DNA from 4 places in the Micromonospora sp. NPDC049679 genome. Region 3 is predicted to be linked to each of the others. Evidence: riboswitches for the same ligand, from Rfam matches in the RefSeq annotation. Region 3 holds a riboswitch; each other region holds the start of a gene.
The links. Region 3 has a riboswitch for cyclic di-AMP ahead of AB0J06_RS12135 (hypothetical protein). Riboswitches for the same ligand answer to the same signal wherever they lie in the genome.
Positions count from the first base shown of each region.

Region 1: another riboswitch for cyclic di-AMP. It lies ahead of AB0J06_RS17740 (C39 family peptidase); the one in region 3 lies ahead of AB0J06_RS12135 (hypothetical protein).
Region 2: another riboswitch for cyclic di-AMP. It lies ahead of AB0J06_RS10130 (C39 family peptidase); the one in region 3 lies ahead of AB0J06_RS12135 (hypothetical protein).
Region 4: another riboswitch for cyclic di-AMP. It lies ahead of AB0J06_RS12880 (hypothetical protein); the one in region 3 lies ahead of AB0J06_RS12135 (hypothetical protein).

Region 1 covers NZ_JBFANZ010000025.1:55,639-59,444, forward strand. Annotated here, with positions in the region: gene pabB (aminodeoxychorismate synthase component I) at 1-507, opposite strand, end outside; gene AB0J06_RS17735 (hypothetical protein) at 698-919, opposite strand; gene AB0J06_RS17740 (C39 family peptidase) at 977-1,756, opposite strand; cyclic di-AMP (ydaO/yuaA leader) riboswitch at 2,068-2,208, opposite strand; gene AB0J06_RS17745 (adenylyl cyclase) at 3,239-3,806, shown strand, end outside.
Region 2 covers NZ_JBFANZ010000011.1:115,230-119,035, reverse strand. Annotated here, with positions in the region: partial or broken gene AB0J06_RS10140 (hypothetical protein) at 1-191, opposite strand, end outside; gene AB0J06_RS10135 (SRPBCC family protein) at 400-804, shown strand; cyclic di-AMP (ydaO/yuaA leader) riboswitch at 1,085-1,227, shown strand; gene AB0J06_RS10130 (C39 family peptidase) at 1,726-2,472, shown strand; gene AB0J06_RS10125 (hypothetical protein) at 2,778-3,326, shown strand; gene AB0J06_RS10120 (TetR-like C-terminal domain-containing protein) at 3,339-3,806, shown strand, end outside.
Region 3 covers NZ_JBFANZ010000014.1:125,591-129,396, forward strand. Annotated here, with positions in the region: gene AB0J06_RS12130 (glycoside hydrolase family 65 protein) at 1-729, shown strand, start outside; gene AB0J06_RS12135 (hypothetical protein) at 745-1,770, opposite strand; cyclic di-AMP (ydaO/yuaA leader) riboswitch at 1,774-1,909, opposite strand; gene AB0J06_RS12140 (ATP-dependent DNA ligase) at 2,270-3,229, opposite strand; gene AB0J06_RS12145 (FIST N-terminal domain-containing protein) at 3,561-3,806, shown strand, end outside.
Region 4 covers NZ_JBFANZ010000016.1:18,854-22,659, reverse strand. Annotated here, with positions in the region: gene AB0J06_RS12885 (glycosyl hydrolase) at 1-843, opposite strand, end outside; gene AB0J06_RS12880 (hypothetical protein) at 1,385-2,425, opposite strand; cyclic di-AMP (ydaO/yuaA leader) riboswitch at 2,430-2,559, opposite strand; gene AB0J06_RS12875 (cation diffusion facilitator family transporter) at 2,716-3,630, opposite strand.

The DNA of each region.
Region 1 (3,806 bases), on a different contig from region 3:
GGGGTGGAACTGCACGCCCCAGATCGGTCGCGTACGGTGCCGCACGCCCATGAGGGTTCCGTCCTCGCTCCAGGCGATCGGCTCCAGTTCGTCCGGGACCGCGGTCACGGCCAACGAGTGGTAGCGAACGACCGAGAACGGCGAGGGCAACCCGGCGAAGATGTCGACACCGGTGTGGTGCACGCCGGAGATCCGGCCGTGCACCGGCTCCGGGGCAGGCCCCACGGTCCCGCCGAGGAGGTCACAGATGCCCTGGTGGCCGAGGCAGACGCCGAGCACCGGCAGTCCGCTGTCCCGGATCGCCCGGGTGCTCACGCCGAAGTCGCGGACACGCTCGGGACGACCCGGCCCCGGAGAGATCACGACCGCGTCGAACTCCGCGATCGGCACCTGCGCCCAGTCGGTGTCGTTGCGCAGCACGACCGGGGGCTCCCCGTTGACCTCGCCGAGGAGTTGGTAAAGGTTGTATGTGAACGAGTCGTAGTTGTCTATCAGAAGCGTTCGCATGCCGAGCTGCCTCTTCCCCGTGGCTCGTAGCGGACGACCGCTGCCGCCCCGGACCGGACCACGCCGCTGGGGTGTCGCCGATTATGAGCTCATCAACCCTGCATGTCTCCTCGATGATGAGTTCGGGGAGCCGACGCGGGAAATCCTGCTCATGTCGCGCTGCTCGGCGTACCGCGCCGCACGTCGGTTGCTACCGCACGAGACGGTGGTCGAGCGGCTGGTCAACCGGCGACGCGCGCGACGGTGTGCGATGCGCGCGCGGTGGTATCTCCATCTGCCAGGCGGCACGCGGTGACGAATCGGCCACACCGACGCCGGAGGAGACGCCCGTGCCCGCGCGGAGCGAGATCAAGCCGAGCGCGAAGCGGAGCTGGATGCGCTGCAGGGCCAGCTCGACGAGCTGGCCCTGCACGGCCGAACGAGGTGCGGATCGGGTGCCGGCGCAGAGCGCCGGCACCCGGTCGGGGGCTCAGGCGGAGTAGCCGTGCCCGGCCATCCAGTTGGCCATGTTGATCGTGGTCACCCAGTAGGTGCCGTCACCACCGATACCCGCGGGATCGGCGACCTTCACGGTCCGACCGTCGTCGCTGTAGCCGACGATCGTCACGTAGTGGCCACCCGGGTAGGAGCGCCAGGCGCCGTCCGTGTCCGTCGTGCTGCCGTCGATGTTGGCGACGACGGCGTACCCGTCGCTGACCGCGCGCACGACGTCCGCCTGCAGCTGATCCATCTGCGCGGGGGTCGCCGGACCGGGGATCTCGTGCGTCTTGTAGACGTCGCTGCCGATCACGCTGTTCAGCACGCGGGTGGTGTCGTTGGCGGAGTTGGTGCCGCTGGTCGTGGTCCCCAGCTTGTTCGCCACCTCGTCCTGGCTCAGCTTGAAGCCACGTGCCGTCAGGGCGTTCCGGGTGGCGGCCGGACCGCAGTAGTAGAAGTTGGGCTGTTCCTGGAAGTCGTAGCCGAGCACCCGCTGCGACGGGGGCTTCGGCGCGGCGGGCGCCGGCGAGGCGGCCTGCGGACGGGCCGCGCGGTCGGCGCGGTCGCCGCCACGCCCGGAGTCGCCGCCCAGCGCCATGTCGACGACCGCCGTGGTCGACGCATCGTGCGCGGAGGACGAGGGGTCGGGCTCGTTCAGCAGGAGGGTGCCGGTAGCGGCGGCGGCGAGAAGGGCGGCCGACAACGCGGCGACCGGGAAAGCACGGCGGGAGATGGCGTGCCGGAACTGCTTGCGGGTACGTCGAGGGGTCACTCAAAGCTCCATTGCTGTGCCGATTCGAAGTCGGCGTCCCAATAACGGCGAGATGTGAGCCAGAGGTCAGCGGTCGACCCCGCGTCGGTGGTGCGATCACGACGCGGAGGGCGCTCAGCCCCATCGGAAATGGGGGGCGGGTTTACTCAGCGGGATGCCGGGAAACACGCAGCCGAACGTCGAACCGTTGGCGTGGCTAGTGATCCAGCGTCACGAACCCGCTGCGGAAGAGGCGGCCCAGGAGGGAAGCGCGCTGCGGGGGGACTGGGGGGATGTGCCACGGCACATTCGACGGCGCTGCACTGTTATGTGTCTCCTTCCGATACCGCGTACCGGGTTAGCTGACGGATTCGGGCGGGAGGATCGCCCTACCACAGGCCAAAGGCCCGCGGATTCACCCCAATTGCAATGGGTCCCCGGCTCGTGCGAGCACGACTAAGCGGGCCCGATCCGGCGTCATCCTTTGATGACCAACGACCGGGTCGGACGAGCCGACATTACTGGTCCTGCCCCGACGCCGCAAAGCCCCCCATCTGCGGGTGCGATCGGTGGCACGGATATTCGGCGCAGGAATGCACGAGAAGTCGTGAACTGCGCGGTACGGACCGAACGCCGCAGCCGGTGCGAGGGAGTCCGTGAACGACGGTCGTGGCGACACCCCGCGTCGGCAGGCATCCCACCAGGGATGATCTTCATTCATGGATGGACGGGGACGTCGGTCTACATCGATCACAGTCGACAGGCGGCTACCTCGACCCGCGCCGGCCCGAACCGCGACGACTCACGCGTTCAGCCATGGCCCATAATCCATTATGAAGCTGACACGTTGGCGTTCGCCAATTGCTTTTCAGCGCCGCGAAACCCATTCTTGCCGCTTGACAGAAGCCGACCGCAGCCACGAGGACCCGCGCCTTATCCGGCGTCCCTGTCCGTGAGGGCTGCTCGGTGTCGTCCGATCTGAGGACCGGCCGTGACTTCAGCGCGCAGGGACACATCGGAGGACCAGTTCGGACGCTTCTCGATATCCTCCGGGAACGGAACGCGACCGCCGACCGGATCCGATGGTGATCGAGGGAGACGCGGCCGAGGGCGTCGCGGCGCTCGAATAGGACTATGGGCCGGAGCTGCAGGTACGGCGCAGCGGAAACCTGGTCCAGACGCTGCTGCGCCACAACCCGCGGCCGGCGGAGCAGGTCGCCGGCCGCGCTCGCCCTGACACCACCAAAAATCAAGCTCCACGGCCATGGCGTGCGGCTGATTTGCACGGTAGAAACATCTGAACCCCTTCCTACACCGCGTGATACAAGTGCGGCGGGCGAGAGAGCGCTCTCACCGCTGGTCTCCATCCACCGTCCGAAAGGGCAGGTCGATGACGGCCGTGAGTGACCCGCGCACGAGCGCCCCCGTGCGTCCGTCGAAGCACCTCCCTACAACGGTCGCTGCGTCCGGAGCACGTCCCGGCCAGCGGAGAGGACGAACCGTATGACCACCCAGTCCCCTGGCGTACGAGGGCGACTCGGCCGGGCGCTCATGCTCGGTCTGGTGCTGACGACCGCCGTCACCGCGACGGGCACGGCCGCCACCGCCGGTCCCCCGCGGCACGGCACGCCGGAGTTCGGGCCCAACGTCACCATCTTCGACCCGAGCATGCCGGTCAGCGAGATCCAGGCGACGCTCGACGCGACGCACACCAAGCAGGTCAACAACGAAATGGGCACCGAGCGGTACGCCTACTTGTTCAAGCCGGGCACCTACGGCACCGCGGACCAGCCGCTGCAGATCAAGGCCGGCTACTACACCGAGATCGCCGGTCTGGGCGCCTCCCCCACCGACGTCACCATCAACGGCAAGGTCGAGGTCTACAACCGCTGCCTCACCGATGGCGGCACGAGCAACTGCCTCGCGCTCGTCAACTTCTGGCGCACCCTGTCCAACCTGTCGATCAACATCAACGCCGCCGGCCAGGACGGCTGCCGATCGACGGCGAACTTCTGGGCCGTGTCCCAGGCGGTGTCGATGCGCCGCGTCGACATCACCGGCGGCGGTCTGT
Region 2 (3,806 bases), on a different contig from region 3:
ACCGCCCGATCGAAGCCGACGCGCTCCAGCAGCTTGTCCACGACCGCGTACAGGGCTCGGGCAAGAAGCCAGCCGACCAGCAGGATCGCGAGGAACGCGATCGCTTTCGGGAGAAAGAGCAGAACGCTGCGCCACATGTCGGTGACAGCTCCACCGATGTCTACTGTGGGCGACGCGAGAACCTCGACCATCGCTGAACCTCCTGGGGCGCACGGTGAACGTGGCATGGCACGCCACCAGTACCCACATCGACGATGACGGACACCTCTGTGGATCCTCAGCGCTCCCGCCGGCATGCGCGGGACTTCAGACCCGTCGTCAATTTGCGGCCGCGTCCCGCTCCGGGCGACCGTTACGGCCTGCGATACTGCGTCCGTGTCCGTCATGCCATCGCGCACAGTGACCGTCTCGATCGCTCGCGCTCCGCAGAGCACCTACGAGTTCATCCGTGAACCGCGCAATCTGCCCCAGTGGGCGCCGGGGTTCGCGCGGGCGGTGCGGCCGTCAGATGGAAAGTGGGTTGTCGAGACGGTCGATGATCCGGTGGAGATCGACTTCGTGGCGCCGAACCCCTTCGGGGTCGCTGATCATCGAGTCACCGCCGCGCCGGGAATCACGGTCGTCAACGCCGTGCGCGTCGTCCCCAACGGCAGCGGCTCCGAGGTCATCTTCACGTTCTTCCAGACGCCGGATATGGCGGATCACGAGTTCGAAGCGGCCGCAGCACTTGTCGAAAACGATCTGCAAACGCTCAAACGTGTGCTCGAAGCGATAGAGCGCGGCAGCCGGTCGCCGACCCCGTAACAGGACCCACCGCTATTGACGGCTGAAATACGGGTAGCAATCGTCTACGCGAAATCAGCCGGCCGCAGCAATGCGCGATCACCGCAATGCCCACTCCGGTTTCGCACCCACCGTCCGTCACGATCGGGCGCCGGTGTGCGGTTCCGGACGCCCCGGGCGGCCCTGCGTCGAACGCGAGTGTGGTACATCGCAGCAGGTCGGGAAGGGCTGGGCAGCCGAGGAGCGGGACCAGTAGTGTCGGCTCGTCCGACCCGGTCGTTGCTCATCACAAGATGACCCCGGATCGGACCCGCTTAGTCGTGCTTGCACGAGCCGGGGACCCATCGCAACTCTGGGGTGAATCCGCGGGCCTTGGCCTGTGGTAGGGCGTTCTTTCCCGCCCGAATCCGTCAGCTAACCCGGTAGGCGGTATCGGAAGGAGACACATAGAAGTGCAGCGCCGAATGTGCCGTGGCACATCCCCCCAATCCCCCCGCCGCAGCGCGCTTTCCCCCGCGGAACGCCTCGTACGCAGCGGGCTCGTGACGCTCGATCACTAGCCACGCCGACGCCCTGACGCGGGTTCACGAAGCCGGACCTTGTTTCCGGCGCCACTGTTCACGACATGCCGCCGCCGCTTGCGGCGACGCATGAGCGCGTCCTTTTCAGCGCGCACCACAGCAGCAGACGCTGTCGCAGTGGAGTAGCCATTTCGTCGCTCGGGTCACGAACGAGACCACGACGCTCATCCGTAACGCTCCGCACGTCTGGCCCGATGGGGATCCGACGACGGGAGCCTGCGGGTTCGTCCAGCGCGCGCACGCGCACCGCGCCGTGGCTCTTTCCCGCTCGACGTCATCGCGTCAACCGTCGGCCTGGCTGACCGTTCACCGTTATTGATTGGGACGCCGACCACGAGTCGGTACAGCAATGGAGCCTTCAGTGGAAATCCGACGTATCCGCACGCTGTTCCGCCACGCCGCACCCCGCCGCGTTCACCCGGCCGCCATGGTTTCCGCCGCCGTTCTCGCGGTAGCCGCGACCAGCGGCAGCCTGCTGACCCTCACCACGGCACCGTCCACGGCGCACACCGCCGCCAACCCCGCCGTCGTGGACATGGCGTTCACCACCGGTAACCACCGGGGGGACGCCGAGAAGAAGGCGGCCGCGCCGAAGCCGCCGTCGGAGAAGATCGGCAAGTACGACTTCGAGTACCAGCCCAACTTCTACTACTGCGGCCCTGCCGCGACCCGCATCGCCCTGACCTCCAACGGCGTCACGCTGAGCCAGGATGAGCTGGCTCAGCAGCTGGGCACCACGGTCAACGGCACCAACTCCGCCGAGGACATCACCCGGGTGATGAACAAGGTGATCGGCAAGGACGCCTACCGGACGCAGTCGATCCCGGGCCCGGGCGCGACCCCGGCCGAGATGGACCGGCTGCAGGCTGACGTCGTCAACGCGCTCAGCGACGGTCGCGCGGTCGTCGCCAACATCGCCGGCGGCGCGACGGACAACGCCGGATTCTGGCGCAGCTTCCCGGGTGGCCACTACGTCACCATCGTCGGCTACAGCGATGAGGGACGGCAGGTGCAGGTCGCCGATCCGTCCGGCGTCGGTCCGGCCACCTACTGGATGAGCACGATCGACATGGCCAGCTGGATGGCCTCGCGCGGCTACTCCGCTTAAGCCCCGAACCGGTGCCAGCCATGGCACCCGGCACCGGCGGTAATACTCGTCAGATCGACGAAGGGCCAGCTCATCGAGCTGGCCCTTCGTGGTCTCCCCGGCACGTCTTGACCAATCTGGTTACGTAGCCTAGCCTTCTAGTTAATGTCATTAACTAGAAGATGTCGGGGGAAGCCATGACCACACACGCCGGATACGGTCCGTCGGCCGGCTATCGGAGCGCGACCGGGGTGGTCGCCACGGCGGCAGCCGGTTACAGCGTGGCCTGGACAGCCGGTCTGGCGGTGTGGTCATCCGATGTGGGCGTGACGGCTTCCGCCGCCGACGTGACCGCCGCGTACGCGGGGCATCGAGGCATGGCGATGACCCAGTCACTGCTGGTGCACGGCGTGGCCGCACTCGCCCTGGCAGTGGTCGCGCTGGCCCTGGCCGACGTCGCTGCCCGCAATCGCGCCCAACGGTGGGGTCGAGTGGCCGCCGCCGGAGGCCTCGGCGCGGCGGCGCTGTCGCTGGCGCAGTTCGCGCTCGGGCAGGCGCTCGCCGCGTGGGCGGTTCCCACCGGCCGCACCGGAGCGGCCGGCCTGCTGTTCGACCTGGTCAACCGGATCGACGGCGTAAAGATGTTCGCGCTCGCGGTGATGGCGGCCGCCGGTGTCGCCGTGGCCCGTCGCACCCGGGTCCTGCCCGGCTGGCTAGGCTACGTCGGCGCGGTGCTCGCGGTGGCGCTGACCGGCGCCGGCGTCGGCTACCTCCTGGTCAGCACGGCGCTGACGCCCGTGGCGTACGTCGCGCTCCCGCTGCTGCTCGTGTGGGTGACCGGGACAGGACTCTCCCTGGCCCGCGCCCGCCGCTGAAGGAGTCCCCCGATGCCCCGTGCCGGTCTGACTCCCCAACGCGTCGTTGCCGAAGCCGCCGCTGTCGCGGACGAGGTCGGGCTCGACCGGTTGACGCTCGCCGCCGTCGCACAAAGGCTCGGCGTGTCGTTGCCCGGGCTGTACAAGCACGTGCGCGGGCTCGACGGGCTGCAGCGCGACCTGGCGCTGCTGGGAGTGCGGGAACTGGCGGCGGCGATGTCGGCGGCGGGGGTGGGACGCGCCGGCCGCGATGCACTCCATGCCATCGCAGCCGCCTACCGCAGCTACGCCAAACGCTGCCCCGGCCGCTACGCCGCGAGCGTGCGGGCTCCCTCAGCGGACGACGGCGAGCACATCGCCGCCAGTGAGGCCGTTGTCGGCGTCGCCGCGGCAGTTCTCCGCGCGTACGGGATCGCCGGTGCTGATGCCGTCGACGCGATCCGGTCGCTGCGGGCCGCCCTGCACGGCTTCGTCACCCTG
Region 3 (3,806 bases):
GAACTCGGGGTGCACCCGCAGTCGGAGGGGTTCACCCGGCACCAGGAGTGGGACTTCGCGGCGACACCGCAGGACCACTACCCACTGCTGCTGCACTACCCGTACTTCGATCTCTACCGCAAGCAGGTGGTGAAGCAGGCCGACCTGGTGCTGGCGATGCATGTGCGCGGCGACGCGTTCACGCACGAGCAGAAGGTGCGCAACTTCGCCTACTACGAGCGACGTACCGTCCGCGATTCGTCTCTCTCGGCCTGCACCCAGTCGGTCCTCGCCGCTGAGGTCGGTGACCTGGAACTCGCCCACGACTATCTGGGGGAGGCGGCGCTGATGGACCTGCACGACATCAACCGCAACACCCGCGACGGCATCCACGTGGCGTCGCTGGCCGGCGCGTGGATCGCGCTCGTCGCCGGACTGGGCGGGATGCGCGACCACGGCGGCAAGCTGTCCTTCGCGCCCCGGTTACCGAGCCGGGTCACCCGGTTGGGGTTCTCGCTCATCTGGCACGGGATGCGCTTGCGCGTGGACGTGGAGCCGCATGAGGTCACCTATTCGCTCCGCGACGGAGATCCCGACGCGACGATCGACCTGCAGCACCATGGCGAGGAGTTGACCGTCACGATCGACGGGCCCATCATCCGGCCGGTGCCGGCCGCGGAGCCGGCCGGCCCTCCGCTCCAGCAGCCACCCGGCCGGGCGCCCGCGCGGCGCGCCGCCAAGTCGGACTGAGGACGTCCGGGCGCTCTACAGCAGAGACAGGTGGACGTGGTTGGTGTGGGCGCTGGAAGGGTCACTGCCGGCGAGGGTGTACGCACTCCAGCCGGTGGCCGGGAACCAGACCTGCCGGTACCAGATCACATAGAGGATGCCCAGCTTGTCCGCGTTGCGGACCAGGAACGCGGCGAGATTGTTGCCGTACAACTTGGCGCTGCCCGTCGCGTCGCCGCCGAAGCCGCTCGCCTGCATGGAGAAGTCGCAGGCCCGACCCTTCGGATGCTCGAAGATGTCACCCGTGCGGAAGCAGCCGACGAACCGGGTGAAGCCGGCCCGCTTGGCCTCTTTGAGCGCGTGCAGCGTCCGCGGCGTGATGCAGCCGGAGGTGGTCGGGTCGTCCTGACTGCAGGACTGGGGAGGCCAGGAGCCGTCGCTGTTGCGCGGCGCCTGCCGCGCGACCGGTGAGGTGGCGCTGACGAAGCCCCCGGTCACCTCTCCACCGACCAGCTGGAGCGCCCGTTCGGCCTCTTTCTTCTGCTTGGCCATGACGGTGAGCTGCTTCTGCTGCTCGGCTGCCTCGGCGTCGATCGCCGCCTTGGCGCGTTCCGCCTGCACGCGGTTGTTGTTGAGCTCCTCGAGCTTCTGGTTGTCGCGCATGGCCATCATGTCGAGGCCCTCGGCGCGACTGATGAAGTCGTCGGGGTTGGCGCTGTTGAGCAGCATCATCATCGGGCCGATCCGACCCGTGCGGTAGGCGGTGGTCGCGACGTGCCCGACCTCCGGCAGGAGCGCGTCGATCCGCTCCTGCGACTTCTGCAGCTCCAGCGAGAGCTGCAACTGCCGCTTCCGCGAGTTGGCCACCGCGTTCTTCGCCTCGACGAATCCGCGACCGGTCGACTCGAGGACATCGCGGAGCAGGGGGGTGCTCCCCTCGTTGCCGGGCGTGCTGGGTGCGGCGGCGGCCGCGCCCGGGGTGATCGCGACCCCGGAGAGCAGGACCACGACCGCGAGCAGCGCTGCGGCCAGTGAGCCCCGCCGACGTACAAATGCCGTCATCTACGTTCCTCCCATCGGCCGCCTGCCGAGTTAGCTGACGGGTTCGGGACGGAACGATCCCTACCGCGAGTAGCGGATTCACCCCACGTGCGGTGGTTCCCCGGCTCGCCCCCAGGGGACGATTAGGCGGCGGTCACCGCCGGCGCCGAGGGGGCGCCGCCGGGCGGAGACCGCGCGCCAGCTTACCGGATCGAGATCAGCCATCAAGCCCGAACCGGGTCGCGCGATGGGCCGGAATGTGTTATGTGGCAACGACTTTGCGTTACGTAGCGTGATTACTGGGCTGGTGGAGTGCCGTTTGTGCGCGGTCGCGCGGGGTCCGACGGGATGAACTACGACGAATTTATGAATACCGCGGCGAAGAGCCCGTGCCCCATCCTCCGCTCAGTTGAGGAGGGTCCCTCCGACCATTCTGGAAACCCTGCCGGAACGGCTGACCGCAGACGAACCGCGGGCCCACCCGGCGTCGACGCCCGCGGCACGGCTGCGACACGTTCGGTCACCCCGCCAACGGCGGCACGTCGTCCACCCCGAGATCCATCCGGATGCGCAGGTGGTGCACGCGGTGACGCCACCGGTGCTGTTCGAAGGCGGTGTCCACCGAGATCTCGGCGACGAGCACGGGTGGCACCTGGTGGTAGGGGAGCGGCTCGGGATGGGGCAGTTGCCCGGACCAGGCGGCCGGGAGCGGTTGCGGCCACGGGTGCCCGGTGGTCTGTGCCGCGCCGGGCAGCAGCAACGGGATCAGTTCGCGCCGCTGCGCGGCCCTCAGTGGGTGGCTGCGCCCTGTGTAACGCAGCCGGCCCTGGGCGTCGTACCGCCCCAGCAGCAGCGTCTCCGGCTGGCCGAGCTGTCCCGTGACACCACCGATGATCGCCTCCGTCGTGGTCCGGTGCCGGTATTTCAGCCACCCGCGCCGTCCGGGTAGGTAGCGGCCGGACGCGCCCTTGGCGACCACCCCTTCCACCCCCGCCGCGTGCCATCCGCGCAACCATTCGGCGGCCTCTTCCCGGTCGGTCGTCTGGGGACAGAGCACCAACTCGGGCGGCGGGTCGGTGAGAAGCTCGGTCAGGGCCCTGCGCCGTTCGGCCAGCGGCCGGTTCAGCAGGGGAGCGCCGTCGGAGCCCTGCAACAGGTCGAAGACGACCAGGTGGGCGGGGTGCTGTCGGGCGAGGCGCCCCACCGTGCTGCCCGCGCCGAGCCGGCGCTGCAGGAGCCCGAAGTCGGTCCGGTCGCCCGCCCAGATGATCAGCTCGCCGTCGAGCACGACGCCCGGCGGCATCGCCGTGCGTACGACCCGGACGATGTCGGGGAAGTAGCCGTGCAGGGGCCGCCCGGCGCGGGACTGGACGAAGATCTGCTCGGGCTGGCGGAACACCACCGCCCTGAATCCGTCGAACTTGGGTTCGAAGACGCAGCCGGCGCCCCGGGGCAGCGCGTCGACGGGCTTCGCGAGCATCGGTTCGATCGGTGGTCGCAACATCGGCGGGGCGCGGTGGCGGGCGGCCGCGCGGGTGTGATCAGCCGGGCCCGGTGCCGTCAGCGTGCCTGATCGACCCCGTCATCGTCGTGTCCCTGCCATGGCGACCCCCTGACCGATCATGAGCCGCTGGCGGGTGAAGGCGCAGCGGAACGCCGCAATCGGCGCGCCCGCGGCACGGGAGGGAGCGGCTGAAGATGTCTTCACCCGGGCGCGAGGCGTTGTCGTGTGGCAACGGTCACCGCGTAGTGAAGATCCGGGAGGGAGGGGTACGTCTCACTTCGGTCCTCCGGATGCCGATGACCCCATCGTGACCGATCTACGAGTGGGAGTCGGCACCAGCGAACACCGCGACGCCGTCGAGGCCGGCCGGAGCGCCGCCGAGCAGGCCGTACGCGGGCTCGGTGGTGAGCCGCCGGCGCTGGTGCTGATGTACGCGACCGCCTGCTACGACCTGCCGGCGTTGCTGGCTGCCGTCCGCGCGGTGACGGGTGACGCGCCGCTGGCCGGCGCCAGCAGCAGTGGCCAGTTCTCCACCGGGCGCCTCATCGAGCCA
Region 4 (3,806 bases), on a different contig from region 3:
GGCCGGGGTGGTCGCCGTCGTGGGCAGCAGCGCGACGGAGAAGTAGCCGCGACCGGCGAGCGTGGAGCTGATCGTCGTGCCGGCCACCGTCCAGGTCGCCCCGGTGGGCGCGTACCCGACGTAGTCGTGGCCGCGGACGGAGAAGCCGATCCGGGTGCCGCTGGTCGCCCAGACGGTGGGCGTGCCGCCGAAGCGGAGCTCCGCGTTGCCCCCGGTGACCTGCGCGTACAGGAACGGCAGTCCGTGGCCGATGGTGGTCTTGAGGGTGCGGGTCCCGTCGGACCAGGCGGGCGTCACCGTCCAGTCGCTCCAGCCGTCGACCTTGACGTCGGGGGAGTTGAGGCCGGCGACCCCGAGGGTGAACTCGGTGGAGTAGGGGAAGTGGTACTCGCCGACGCCGGTGGCCGAGCCGGAGATGGCGGCCTCGGTGGTGTAGGAGACGCCGAGGCCACCGGCGACCGGGTCGAACGACATGGGATGCGCGTGCAGCGGTTCGGAGTAGGCGCAGTCGTACCGCTTGAAGAGCAGCGACGACCACCAGTCGTTGGTGGGTACGGCGCCGCCGGGGGCGTTGCCGGTGACGAACTGGCGGGGGTTGGTGGCGATGTTGCCGCAGGCGGTGGGGGCGGCGCCGCCGGCGGGGCGGGTGGTCGCGTAGCTCCCGGCGCCGAGGGTGGCCGCGTCGGCCGGGCGCAGCGCGCCGAAGGTGAGGACGCCGGCCGCGAGCGCCACGATCGTGGTTGCCGCGAGCGCACGTCGTCGCGGGGCGACGTCGGTGCCGCGCGTGCGCGCACCGGCGTGGTGAGCGCCGCCGGGTACGACGCGACGGATGGAGAGCTTCATCGTTCCTCCGGTTCCGGGGTGCTGGCACGGCAGCGAGAAGATTTCGCATGCATTAACCAGTCGTTGCGTGGAGGTCACCAGAAGGGCTGGATCCTGTCAATATTCGGCGAGCATCTTTAACGGATCGCTCAGTCGCCCGAACGGGTGCATTGACATCGACGGCTGCCGGGGTATATAACTCCACCAGAGAGCGCTCTCACAGCATCGGAACGAGAGCCGACGTGGGTGGTCGGCCGATCACGTGGAGTGTGTGAAAGAGCGCTCTCTCGTCAGCGGAATCGGGCGGGAAACGCGATACCGTGCGGCTCTCCGCGCATTCCGCCATTACCGCGCGCCCCCATCCGCGCAACGCGAAATGATCGCTCTCATCAGCGCGATGAAGGCGATCATGAATGGTCGCGACGGGTCGCGGTGCTGCAGCGGGGATGCGACGCGCGTCTGCGTCGACGACGCGGCGTTCGACTCGACCCGCAGCGGCCGCTGAACACGATCGTGCGGCTGGTGCCACCCGTCCCGGGTGGCGCCAGCCGCACGATTCAGGTCAGTTCATCGACAGGTGCACGTGGTTCGTGTGGTCGCTGGAGGGGTCGCCGTTGCCGTTGTTGTAGGCGCGCCACCCGCTGCTCGGCAGCCAGATCCGCTTGAACCAGATCACGTAGAGCACGCCGAGCCGATCGGCGTTGTTGATGAAGTAGTTGGCGAGGTTGTTGCCGTACGTCCGGTCGCCGCCGCTCGCGACCCCGCCGAACCCGCCCGTCTGGGCCGCGAAGTCGCAGGCGCGACCGAGGGGGTGCTCGCCCGGGCCGCCGTCGTCGCGGAAGCAGGCGACGAAGCGCTCGAAGCCGGCGGCCTTCGCCTGACTCAACGCGTGTGCGGTGCGCGGCGTGAGGCAGCCGCCCGTCGTCGGGTCGTCGACGCTGCAGGACTCGCCCGGGAAGGAGCCGTCGGGATTGCGCCGGGCCGGCGCGGCGGACGCGGAGCCGCCGCTCACCCCGCCGGCGGCCTGTCCGCCGCCGGCCGCGGCGAGCGCCCGTTCGGCCTGCTCTTTGCGCTTCGCCATCACCGTGAGCTGCTTCTTCTGCTCCCCGACTTCCTTGTCGATCGCGGCCTTGGCGCGGGTCTCCTGGTCGCGCGTGGTGATCAGCGCATTCAGCTTGCTCTCCTCGCCGGCGGCAACGGCGCTCACCGTGGAGGCGCGGCTGACGAAGTCGTCGGGGGAGCCGCTGTTGAGCAGGGCGGAGACGGGACCGAGCCGACCGGTCCGGTAGACCTGGCCGGCGAGCGCGCCCACGGTCTCCGTGCGGACGACGAGCTCCGCCTCGACGGTCTTGAGGTGGGCGTCGAGCTCCTTCTGCCGCTTCATGGAGTTGTTGAGCGCCGCCTTGGCGTCCACGAAGCCCTTGCTCGCCGCGTTGAGTTGCTCACGCAGCTTGGGGGTGCCGCCTTCGTCGATGTCGCCGGGCGCCGCCCGGAGGCCGGCCGGCGCGGCGGCGGGCGGGGCCGCGGCGGCGGGTGAGCCGGTGACGGCGATCACCGCGAGGAGCGCCGCGAACGTCCGTCGTACGGGGGGCTTCAACGTCACATTCCAGTCCTTCCGTCAGCCGCCGGCCGGGTTAGCTGACGGGTTCGGGACGGAAGATCCCTACCGCTGACGCGGATGCACCCCACCTACGTGGTTCCCCGGCTCGCCCTTCGGCGATTAGGCGACGGCTCCCACCGGCGCCGGAGGGGCGCCGCCTGGCGGAAGCCGGTCCCGACACTACCGGCGGGCGCGGGTTCGGATCTGCGACGGTTGAGCCTTTTATACCGATAACTCGTGACATATGACGGCAGAAGATCGAGATGAGGTCACGAAATTTAAGCGGAAACTAATCACCAGTGGGCGGGGCCGCACGCGCCCGGCGCCGTCGCGGGCTCCACCTGCAACGTGGCGTGTTCGATCGCGAACTCGTCGTGCAGGGTGTCCCGGGCGGCCGCGAGCACGCTGGCCACCTCGGCGGCCGGCTCGATCGTGAGATGCGCCGAGGCGACGTCCATGCCCGAGGTGAGCGTCCAGACATGCAGGTCGTGCACATCGCAGACCCCCGGCAGCGCGGCGAGCCGGGCCTGCACCGCGGGCACCTCCAGGTGCTCGGGGGCCGCCTGCACGAGGATCCGTACGGCCGCCCGGGCGAGGCGCCAGGTGCGGGGGAGGATGAAGAGGCCGACGGAGACGGCGATGATCGGGTCCGCGTACCACCATCCCGTCGTGGCGATCACCACCGCGGCGACGATGACCCCGACCGACCCGAGCAGGTCGCCCAACACCTCGAGGTACGCGCCGCGCACGTTGATGCTCTCCCGGGCGCCGGGACGCAGTAGCGCGAAGGCCACCAGATTGGCGAGGAGTCCGCCGACCGCGACGGCGAGCATCGGCCCGGCGAGCACGTGCGGCGGGTGGTCGAACCGGCGTACCGCCTCGACCAGCACGTAGACGGCCACCCCGAAGAGCAGCACCGCGTTCGCCAGGGCGGCGAGCACCTCCAGGCGGTAGAGCCCGAAGGTCCGCTGGGGGTCCTGCGCCGCGCGCCGGGTCGCGGTGATCGCGGCGAGGGCCATGGCGATGCCGAGGACGTCGGTGAACATGTGGCCGGCGTCGGAGAGCAGGGCGAGCGAGCCGGTCGCCCACGCGGCGGCCGCCTCGACGACCATGAAGGTGGCGAGCACGGCAACAGCTCCCCAGAGCCGGCCGCGATGCCGCTCGCCGGCCCGCGCCGCCTGCGCGCCATGGTCATGACCTGCGCCCACGCTCGCCCTCCGTCACTCACCCGCCGGATCGGCCGCGGTCGGCCAAACCATGCTCACATTGCTATGTGTGCAACCAATGGTACCTACCGGGTTCGTCGAGCCTGATATGCCCGCCCGGCAACCGGGTCCGCGGCCTGGAATGGGACATCCGCGTCATCAGGTATACAGTGACGCGG